Regions from separate parts of the Luteimonas sp. 3794 genome, predicted to be linked through region 1. Evidence: predicted binding sites of a transcription regulator. Region 1 holds the regulator's gene; the other holds the start of a gene.
The links. Region 1 encodes FliA, which starts transcription of late flagellar genes. Its sites were predicted from a motif close to TAAAGTTTNNCNNNCNNNGGCCGATAA; they were not measured.
Positions count from the first base shown of each region.

Region 1 (4,415 bases):
GCAGCCAGTCCAGCGACTGCTGCGCGGCGTCGAAGTGACGCGGCAGCAGCGCCGCCTGGCCGGCGCGCACCATGCCGAGGGTTTCCTCGGCGGCGTGGCACAACTGCACCAGTGGTACCGCGCCAAGAAAGCCGGCACCGCCCTTGAGCGTATGGAAGGCGCGGAACACCGCATTGAGGCGCTCGCGATCATCGGGCGTCTGTTCCAGGCCAACGAGTTGCCCGCCGAGGTCGTCCAGCAGTTCGCGTGCTTCAAGCACGAAGTCGGCGACGATGTCGGGCGACTGCATGGCTCAGAGCCCCAGGTTCGACAGCAGGTCGTCGGCGTCGCTCTGGCCGACGGTGTGGCGGTCCAGCCCCGACACCGCCGGCCCGTTGCCGCGCGCGTTGTCTTCCTTCGGCGGCAGGCCGAGCGCGCCGAAGCCTTCGTGCACGCCGCGCACGATGCCTGCGACGCGGCGGATGATCTGCCCGCCCAGGTCCTGGTGACTCTGCGCCAGCGCCATCTCGCGCAGGTTCTCGCGCAGCGATTCCACGGTACCGGTCTGGGTGTCGTCGAGCGGACCTTCCTTGAGCCGGGCCACGAGCGCGCGGCTGTCGTCGATCAGGTCGAGCGTGCGATGGGTGGCCTGTTCGGTCATCTCGACCACGTGGTCCAGGCGCGCACACGCGTCGTCGAGTCCGTTGCCCTCGGCCGGCGTGGGCGGCAGCGTGTCGAGGGCCTGCGAAAGATCGCGGGCCAGGCGTCCCAGACCGCTGACGAGGCTGCGCGCGCGCGCGGCGGCCAGCGCATCGATCTGCCGGCGCCAGCCGTCCTCGTCGCCGCGCTCGAGCGCTTCGAGGGCGTCATGGAGCAGCGTGGCGAGCTGGCTGCGTTCGGTGGCGGTGGCGGTCATGCCGCGGTCCCCAGGCGTTCGAAGATCTTGCCGAGCTTTTCTTCGAGGGTCTGCGCGGTGAACGGCTTGATGATGTAGCCGTTCACGCCGTTCTGCGCGGCTTCGATGATCTGCTCGCGCTTGGCTTCCGCGGTGACCATCAGCACCGGCAGGGCGCGGAACTTGGGGTCGGCGCGGATTTCGCGCAGCAGTTCGATGCCGGTCATGCCCGGCATGTTCCAGTCGGTGACGACCAGTTCCACTGCGTCCTGACGCAGCACGGCGAGTGCGCTGTTGCCGTCTTCCGCCTCGACCGTGTTGTTGAAGCCCAGATCGGACAGCAGGTTCTTGACGATCCGGCGCATCGTCGAGAAATCGTCGACGACCAGGATGCGGATGTTCTTGTTCAAAACGGACTCCAGAGTGAGCGTGACATCAGTCGTCGGCACCGTAACCGGTATCGGCGAGTTCGAAGGCGGTGAGACGGCCGCGCAGGCGCACCACGGCCTGGCCGTGGATCTGGCAGACGCGTGACTCGCTGACGCCGAGCACGGCGCCGATTTCCTTCAGATTGAGTTCCTGTTCGTAGTACAGCGACAGCACCAGCTGCTCGCGCTCGGGCAGGTGGCCGATCGCGGACATCAGCTCGCGGCCGAATTCGCCACGCACCAGGTTTTCCTGCGGCGTGGGGCCGCCGCCGCGGTTGACCGGTTCCACCTCACCGTGGTCTTCGATGTGCGAATCAAGGCTCAGCACCTGACCGCGAGCGGCGTCCTCGAGCAGGCGCTGGTAATCCTCCAGCGGCATCTCCAGCTTCGCGGCGACCTCGTGGGCGCTCGCGGCGCGGCCGGTGCTCTGCTCGATCGAACGGATCGCCGAGGCCGCGTCGCGGGCGCGCCGGTGCACCGAGCGCGGCACCCAGTCGCCGCGGCGGATCTCGTCGATCATCGAGCCGCGGATGCGGATCGAGGCATAGGTTTCGAACGAGGCCCCCTGGTCGGCGTCGTAGCTGCGCGAGGCCTCGAGCAGCCCGATCATGCCGGCCTGGATCAGGTCGTCGATCTCGACGCTGGCCGGCAGCCGCGCAGCAAGGTGATGGGCGATCCGGCGCACCAGTTCGGCGTGCTGCACGAGCGGATCGACATCGGGGGCGACGGCGCGTTGCACCGACTGGTACTGCTGACGTGCGGCGAGGCTCATGCGACTGCTCCCTGGCGCAACATGCGCTCGACGAAGAATTCCACGTGGCCGCGCGGCGCGGTCGGTGCCTGCCAGCGCGAGACGCGCTGGGCGATCTCGATCAGCGCACGTGCCGACGGACTGCCCGGATACGCGGTGACCACGGCCTGCTGGCGCTGTACGGCCATGCGCAGCCAGTCGCACTGCGGCACCGCGCCCAGATAGTTCAAGGACACATCACCGATGAAGCGCTCGCACACGCGCGAGAGTTTCTCGTGCAGGTTGCGGCCTTCCTGCGGGCTGCGGACCATGTTGGCCACCACCTGCACCCGGTTCACCCCACGCTCGCGCGCCAGCACCTTGATCAGGGCGTAGGCGTCTGTGATCGAGGCCGGTTCGTCGCAGACCACGACAATCGCGTCCTGCGCGGCCTGGCAGAAGGTCAGCACCGAATCGGTGATGCCGGCGGCGGTGTCGACGACCAGCAGGTCGAGGTCACGCTGCAGGTCGTTGAACACGTTCACCAGCCCCGCATGTTCGGCGGGACGCAGCTCGGCCATGTGGCGACGCCCGGAAGCGGCGGGGACCACGAGCACGCCCGCGGGGCCTTCGAGAATGATGTCGTCGAGTTCGCAGCGTCCGGCCACCAGATCGGCCAGCGTGTGCTTGGGCGACAGGCCCAGCAGCACGTCGACGTTGGCCAGGCCCAGGTCGGCATCGAGCAGCAGTGTGCGCTGGCCCATGCCCGACAGCGCGACGGCCAGATTGGCCGATACGTTGGTCTTGCCGACGCCGCCCTTGCCGCCGGTGACGGCGAGGGTGCGGACGGGCTGGAAGGGCGCGGAGGACATCGGGAGCAGCTCAGGCGACGGCATGGGTATGTTCCGGGACAATCGGCTTATCGGCATCGCGGCGCAGATCTTCAAGGCGAAGCACCAGATGGGCGGCATTCGCCCGGTGCAGGTCTTCGGGCACGCGCTGGCCATCGGTGACCCAGGTCAGCGGCAACTGGTGGTCGACGGCGACCGACAGGGCGCTGCCCAGGCGGCCGGTTTCGTCCAGCTTGGTCAGCACCACGCCCTGCGGGCGCACGCTGTCGAAGCGGCGGACCACCTCGTCGAGATCGGCGAAATGGGTATTGGCTGGCAGGACCAGCAAGGTGCGCACGTTGCGGGCGGCGCGCAGCCAGTTCAGCTGGCCGGCCAGCGCACGGTCACGCTGGCTCAGGCCGGCGGTGTCGACCAGCACCAGCTTGTAGTCCTCCAGCTTCTGCAGCAACTGCACCAGGCCGGTTTCGCTGTCGGCCTCATGCACGGCGATGCCGAGCTGGCGGCCGTAGCTGTGCAGCTGTTCGCGTCCACCGATGCGCGAAGTGTCCGTCGTCACCAGGGCGATATCGCGCGCCTGGTGCTGGGACGCATACAGCGCCGCCAACTTGGCGATGGTCGTGGTCTTGCCGGCACCGGTGGGACCGACGAGGGCGATCACGCCCGCTTCGCTCAGCGGGTCGATCGGACAGACCGGCAGGCGCTTGGACAGCAGGGCGAGCATCAGGCCGCGCACGCGGGAATCGGGGGTGTCGGCGGGAATCTGCAGCACGGTGTCGCGGGTGATGCCGGCGTCGAAGCCGTAATCCTCCATCAGTTCCATGGCCTGGGCGCGCGCCGGCGAACCGCGCAGGCGCTCGTCGGTGAGGCGGGCCATCTCACGCTCGATCATCATGCGCATCTGCGCGAGCTCGTCGCGCATCTGCGCCAGTTCCCTGTCACTTGAGGGGACGGGCAGGCTGGGCACGGCCGACAGGACCGCCGGCTCGGGCGCGCTCGGCGACGGAAAACCGTCGTCCTGGGTGAGCGCGGCGGAAACGGGCGCGGGTGCTGCCGCGCGCGCCGGTTCCGGAGCGGAGCGCGGTGCCGCGGCCACAGGCGCTGCGGTGCGCGGCGCGGCCGGCGTGTCGTCGCGGTGGCCGGCGGCCAGCAGTTCGGCGAAGGTGGGGCCATCGAGATCGAAGCGGGCCAGTTCGGCCGGCGGGGCGAACGCAGCCGGTACCGGCGCGGAAGCCTGCGCGGCGGCGACGGCAACGGGCGCCGCCGCCAGCGTTGCGCCAGTGCGAGCGGATGCCTCGGCCCGCTGCGGCGTCGGCGCAGCCGGGGCCGCCGGTGGGGCTGCGAGGTCGCGCAGCCAGCGTTCGGACGGCGCCAGCGCGGCCTCGTCGTCGCGCATGGCGCGGCTGCCGCGCAGCATCGTCGCCAGCGGCGGGGCGGCCGCGGGCGCGTCGCGCTGCGCATCCTCGATGGCCCGCTGCACGTAGCCCTCGTCGTAATTGCTGGCCGCGACGATCTCCACGCCTTCGTCGGTCCGG
Region 1 covers NZ_JAVDVJ010000002.1:224,073-228,487, forward strand. The annotation lists gene J2X52_RS04620 (chemotaxis protein CheA) at 1-289, opposite strand, end outside; gene J2X52_RS04625 (protein phosphatase CheZ) at 293-895, opposite strand; gene cheY (chemotaxis response regulator CheY) at 892-1,284, opposite strand; gene J2X52_RS04635 (RNA polymerase sigma factor FliA) at 1,310-2,074, opposite strand; gene J2X52_RS04640 (P-loop NTPase) at 2,071-2,928, opposite strand; gene flhF (flagellar biosynthesis protein FlhF) at 2,915-4,415, opposite strand, start outside.

Region 2 (4,415 bases), on a different contig from region 1:
CGATGGACGCCACGCTTCCCGACGATGCAGATGAGCGTCTGCTGCACGGCTACTACGACGCCGCAGCCGCGCACTGGCTCGACGTGCTCGCTGCTGCATTGCCCGCCGACTATCGGCAGACGGGCACGACGGACTTCCTGTTGCTGTCGGCGCAGTCTGCGCGCGCGTCTGCGCTGGTGCTGCGCAGCTGCACGCAGGCCTTGCGGGCGATCCGCAGCAGCCTCGGGCCACTGGCCTGCGAAAGCGGTTACGGACGTCACGTGGTGCTGGTCTTCGCCAGTCAGGACGATTACTACGCGTATCTGTCGCAGTACCAGGGCGACGGAGACGAAGTGCCGATGTCGAGCGGCGTCTTCATCAACGCCGGCTACGGGCATTTCGCGAGCTGGCACGACGGGCTGGACGAACTGGAAGCGGTGGTCGTCCACGAACTCACGCATGCGCTGCTGGCGCATCTGCCGATGCCGGACTGGTTGCACGAGGGGTTCGCGGTGAACGTGGAGCGCACCCTGCTGCCGCGGCTGGCCGATCCGCGGCTGGCGCTGTATCGCCCCGACGAGATGGCCGCGCGCCATGCGGACTGGTGGAACGCGACGACGATCCAGGCGTTCTGGTCGGGCGCGGCGTTCCACACTGCGGGTGAGGGCGTCGAGCTGGCCTACGAACTTGCGCGCGAAATCACCGTACTTGCCGCGCGCGAAGACGAAGCCGCGTTCCGGGCATTCGCGGCAAGGGCCCACAGCGAAGACGCCGGCAGTGCTGCCGCGGTCGACACGCTGGGCTATCCGCTTGAACACCTGATCGAGGCGGTGCTGGGCGAGGGGGACTGGGCGCCGAAGCCGGAATCTTGGATCGTGGCCCGGGAGATCACGGTGCCTGGTGCACGTCTCACCGCTTAGGAATTTGCGCTTACAGTCGGGTCCTTGCTGCAACGTATACGCATGCTGCTTCGTATAGACGCGCCGCCTTGCGATTGTTGGCGCAGTCATGAGGCGCAACGCCATCCACCACCGAACCCATCGGTCACCCCATGCTCTCAAGACGCGGCTTTCTCCAGGCACTTGGCGCATCCGCTGCAGCGCTGTCGCTCGATCCGCTGGCCACCGTGTCCACCACCGGCGACCTCTATCGCAATCGTCGGATCGGACTGGAAGTGTTGAAGCCGCCGGGATGGGAGTTCAGTTCGATCGCCGACTTCGCAGCGGTACGGGAGCAGACGCTGCTGTTGGACGAGGTCCGGGGCGAGCAATTTCCGGAGGAGCTGCACCCGCTCAAGGACGTGACGAACCTGCCCGTGTTCCTGTTCGAGAATCCGCGTTGGCGCCATGGCAGCTTCGTGCCGGGGATCGCGATGTATGACGAGCCGCTGGATGGCGCAGCGCCGCGTCACGAGCGCAGGGCGCACGCGCGCATGATCGCTGGCCTTGCGCAGTCGTATGCAGACTGTCGCGTGCTGGAAGCGCCCGCATACGTGGAGTTGCGTGGTGCGAAGGCGACGTGGTGCCGCTGGTCCTACCTCCACGAGATTGCCTCCGGTCAGCAGGCTGCCCTCGACGTTCAGAGCCTGCTGGTGTTCCGCGCGCCGCGCGTCCATACCTGGTATCTGATCGACCGCCATCCCGACCACCATGTCGCCGATGCGACGTGGCGCAAGGTGATCGACTCGATCGGTTACGACGGGCGTCAGGGCGACACGTCCGCCTCCTCATAGCCTGCGTTCCCGGTTCCGTATTTTTCTGGGCACGAAGCGTCGTGGGGTACGGGCGTCTGCAGCATCCATCGCAGCCTGTCTCGGGAGGTTTGAGGTTCAGAGCGTTGAGCGCGGTCACGCTGGTGATCGCAATGCTGCGGCCGGTCAGCGCGTCGGCGACGGCAAGCTGACGGTGTCAGGCTTACTTATCACGGCGATTTCAGTGCCCGGTGCACTTCATTGCGCCGTCTCGGCTGCCGAGCGGCTGAGATGGCACGCCTGGGCTGAGCGCCAGAAAGAGTTCCATGTGGATGCCTTTGCATGGAGCACCGAGGACGCAGGCGCGGATTCAAGTTCCCGTCCGCGCGGCCGCTGATAACAGACTGTCACCTTCGGTTCGGGCGGCGAGGACGCGGCCAGCTCTGCAATCCAATCTCGCTCGCTGCGAGGCACGTCGCCCGTGCCTTCGGCGGCGGCTGCGAGCGGCGCGGCGGTCCGTCATCGCCCTTGTTCCGACTTCGAGCGCCTGATGATCGCCACTCTTCTCGTCGGCATGCTGTGTGTCTACCTGCTGAGCTTCGCGGTGATGTTCCTGCTCATCGGCAGGCGCCTGGATGCCGGGAAGATGGGGATGGATGCATTCGCCGTGGGCAACTTCACCCTCGGCGCCGCGTACGTGCTGCAGCTGCTGGAAGGGCCGGCGGGGTGGAGTTGGATGGGCGTGGTCAATCACTCGCTCACGCTCGGTGCGTTGCTGGCCTACAGCGTTGGCGGCTTGCGCTTTTTCGGGCGGCCGACGTCGCTGCTTTGGCCGCTGGCCGCGCTGGGGCTGGGCTACGCGGTTGTGCAGATCATCGTGGAGTGGGTCTGGGGACCGGTGGCGCGCTACGTGTTGCTCGCGGCGATATGCGCGCTGTGTTTCGCCGGCATGGTGGTCGTGCTGCTGGCAGGGCTGCGCACGTTCGCCCGTGATCTCCGTGGCGAGGTGCTGCTGTTTGCCGCGCTGATCAGCGGCATCTGTGTGTTGAACGTGCTCAAGCTGACCAAGTTGCTGGCCGGTGGTCTTCCGGCGCTGGCGATGGATGACCAGTTCCAGGTGGTCTTCTATGTCTACATGTGCTCGCTGGCGACGATCATTCCGCCGTTCATCGTGTGGCTGGTGCTGCGTCGCCTGACCGACAAGCTCCGCGACATGGCCGCGCGTGACCCGCTGACGCAGTTGCTCAACCGCCGCGGGCTGACCGAGGCCCTGGCCGCGCGCCTGCGGCGTCCGAACGCCGGCGCGCGCTTGTTGCTGATAGACGTCGACCACTTCAAGCGCGTCAATGACAGGTACGGTCACCACGCCGGGGATGCCGTGCTGTGCGCGATTGTCGATGTGCTGCGCGGGGCCGTGGGCACGGACGATCTGCTGTGCCGGATGGGCGGTGAAGAATTCGCTGTTGTCTGCCCGGGCGCCGACGCAGACAACGCATTGCGCGTGGCCGAGCGCGTCCGCATCGCAGTGGCGTCGACGGTGATGCTGCAGGTGGCGGGCGAGGCGGTGCGCTGCACCGTCACCGTGGGCGTCTCGGGGAGCTTCGATGACGATGCGTCGCTGGTCAGGGCGATGCAGGATGCCGACGCGGCGCTCTATCGCGGCAAGAATGCAGGACGCAACCGGGTGGAATTGGGAGGCGTGACCGCGTCAGCTGCACCGGTTGGGGAGGGGGCTCCCGGCGCGCAGAGCGCCATTGAGAGCCAGGGAGGGTCTGGATAACTGGCGTCATTCCCGCGGCTCTCAACCGCCGAACGGCTGGTCAAGCGGCGGCCCAGCAGCTTCAAGCCTTTGAAAGCCGAAGACGCTGGCCACGTTTCGCGATCAGTCGGGACACGGCATTCGTAAGCGTGGCGACGCGCCGAGCAAGGCCGAGGCGAACAGCTGCGCCACCACCGGGAGAGGGCCCCAACATGCCCCGGAGGCGGCTTGTCCGCGCGCGGCGTTGTGTCTGGCAGATCGATCCGAAGACCAGCGCCATTCGCGGAAAGCTGACGGGGCCGGGCGCCTGTCCCAGAGGGCGATCAAGCGTGTGCGATGCCGGGGGCCGACGCTGCGCGACAGGTGCCTAGGGCCGGGTGTCGAGCGCGTCGATCCGCCTCTGCAGCCGGTGCAGCTGCGCACGCATCATCTCCAACACCGGCGGCGGTCGCGACAGGGCGCGTAAAGCGCGAACGGCGAACACGGCTGCCGACAGGAACAGCAGGCCCATCATCGACCGCATCAGGAGCAGGCCCCAGTACGCGGGGTCGTCGGTGCCCCGGCGTCGGCAGTCGAACGACATGCGGGGGCAATCGACGATGTAGCCCTGAAGAAGGCTCATGACCACCGGATGCAGGCACCAGACGGACACGACCAGGATCAGCGGGATCGCCAGCCCCAAGGCCCACCTGACGCGGGTGCGGTTCGCGCTGAGCTGACGCGTCGCGGTGTCCAACTCGCGTTGCTGTTCGGCGTGGAGGCGCCGCAGCCCGTCGAGCTGGCCCTGTTGTGTGTCATCCGGGTGCTCGACTTCCGTCACACGACCACCGTTTCGATCCTGTCGATTGCGCCCGCCGAATGCATGCGTGTTGCCGGCGGGAGGCGCAGTGTACGCGTGACGCCGCGGTACGGATCAGGCCGGGCGGTCCACCAGCAGCGCGAAGGCGCCCAGCTGCGTGCCCATGCCGATCGCCAGACTGCGTGTGG
Region 2 covers NZ_JAVDVJ010000014.1:8,341-12,755, forward strand. The annotation lists gene J2X52_RS15020 (hypothetical protein) at 1-899, shown strand, start outside; gene J2X52_RS15025 (hypothetical protein) at 1,106-1,711, shown strand; gene J2X52_RS15030 (GGDEF domain-containing protein) at 2,220-3,449, shown strand; gene J2X52_RS15035 (hypothetical protein) at 3,796-4,248, opposite strand; gene J2X52_RS15040 (chemotaxis protein CheX) at 4,342-4,415, opposite strand, start outside.
Region 2: J2X52_RS15030 (GGDEF domain-containing protein) is a predicted target of FliA. The motif match lies at 2,040-2,066, and genes of this name have one in related genera.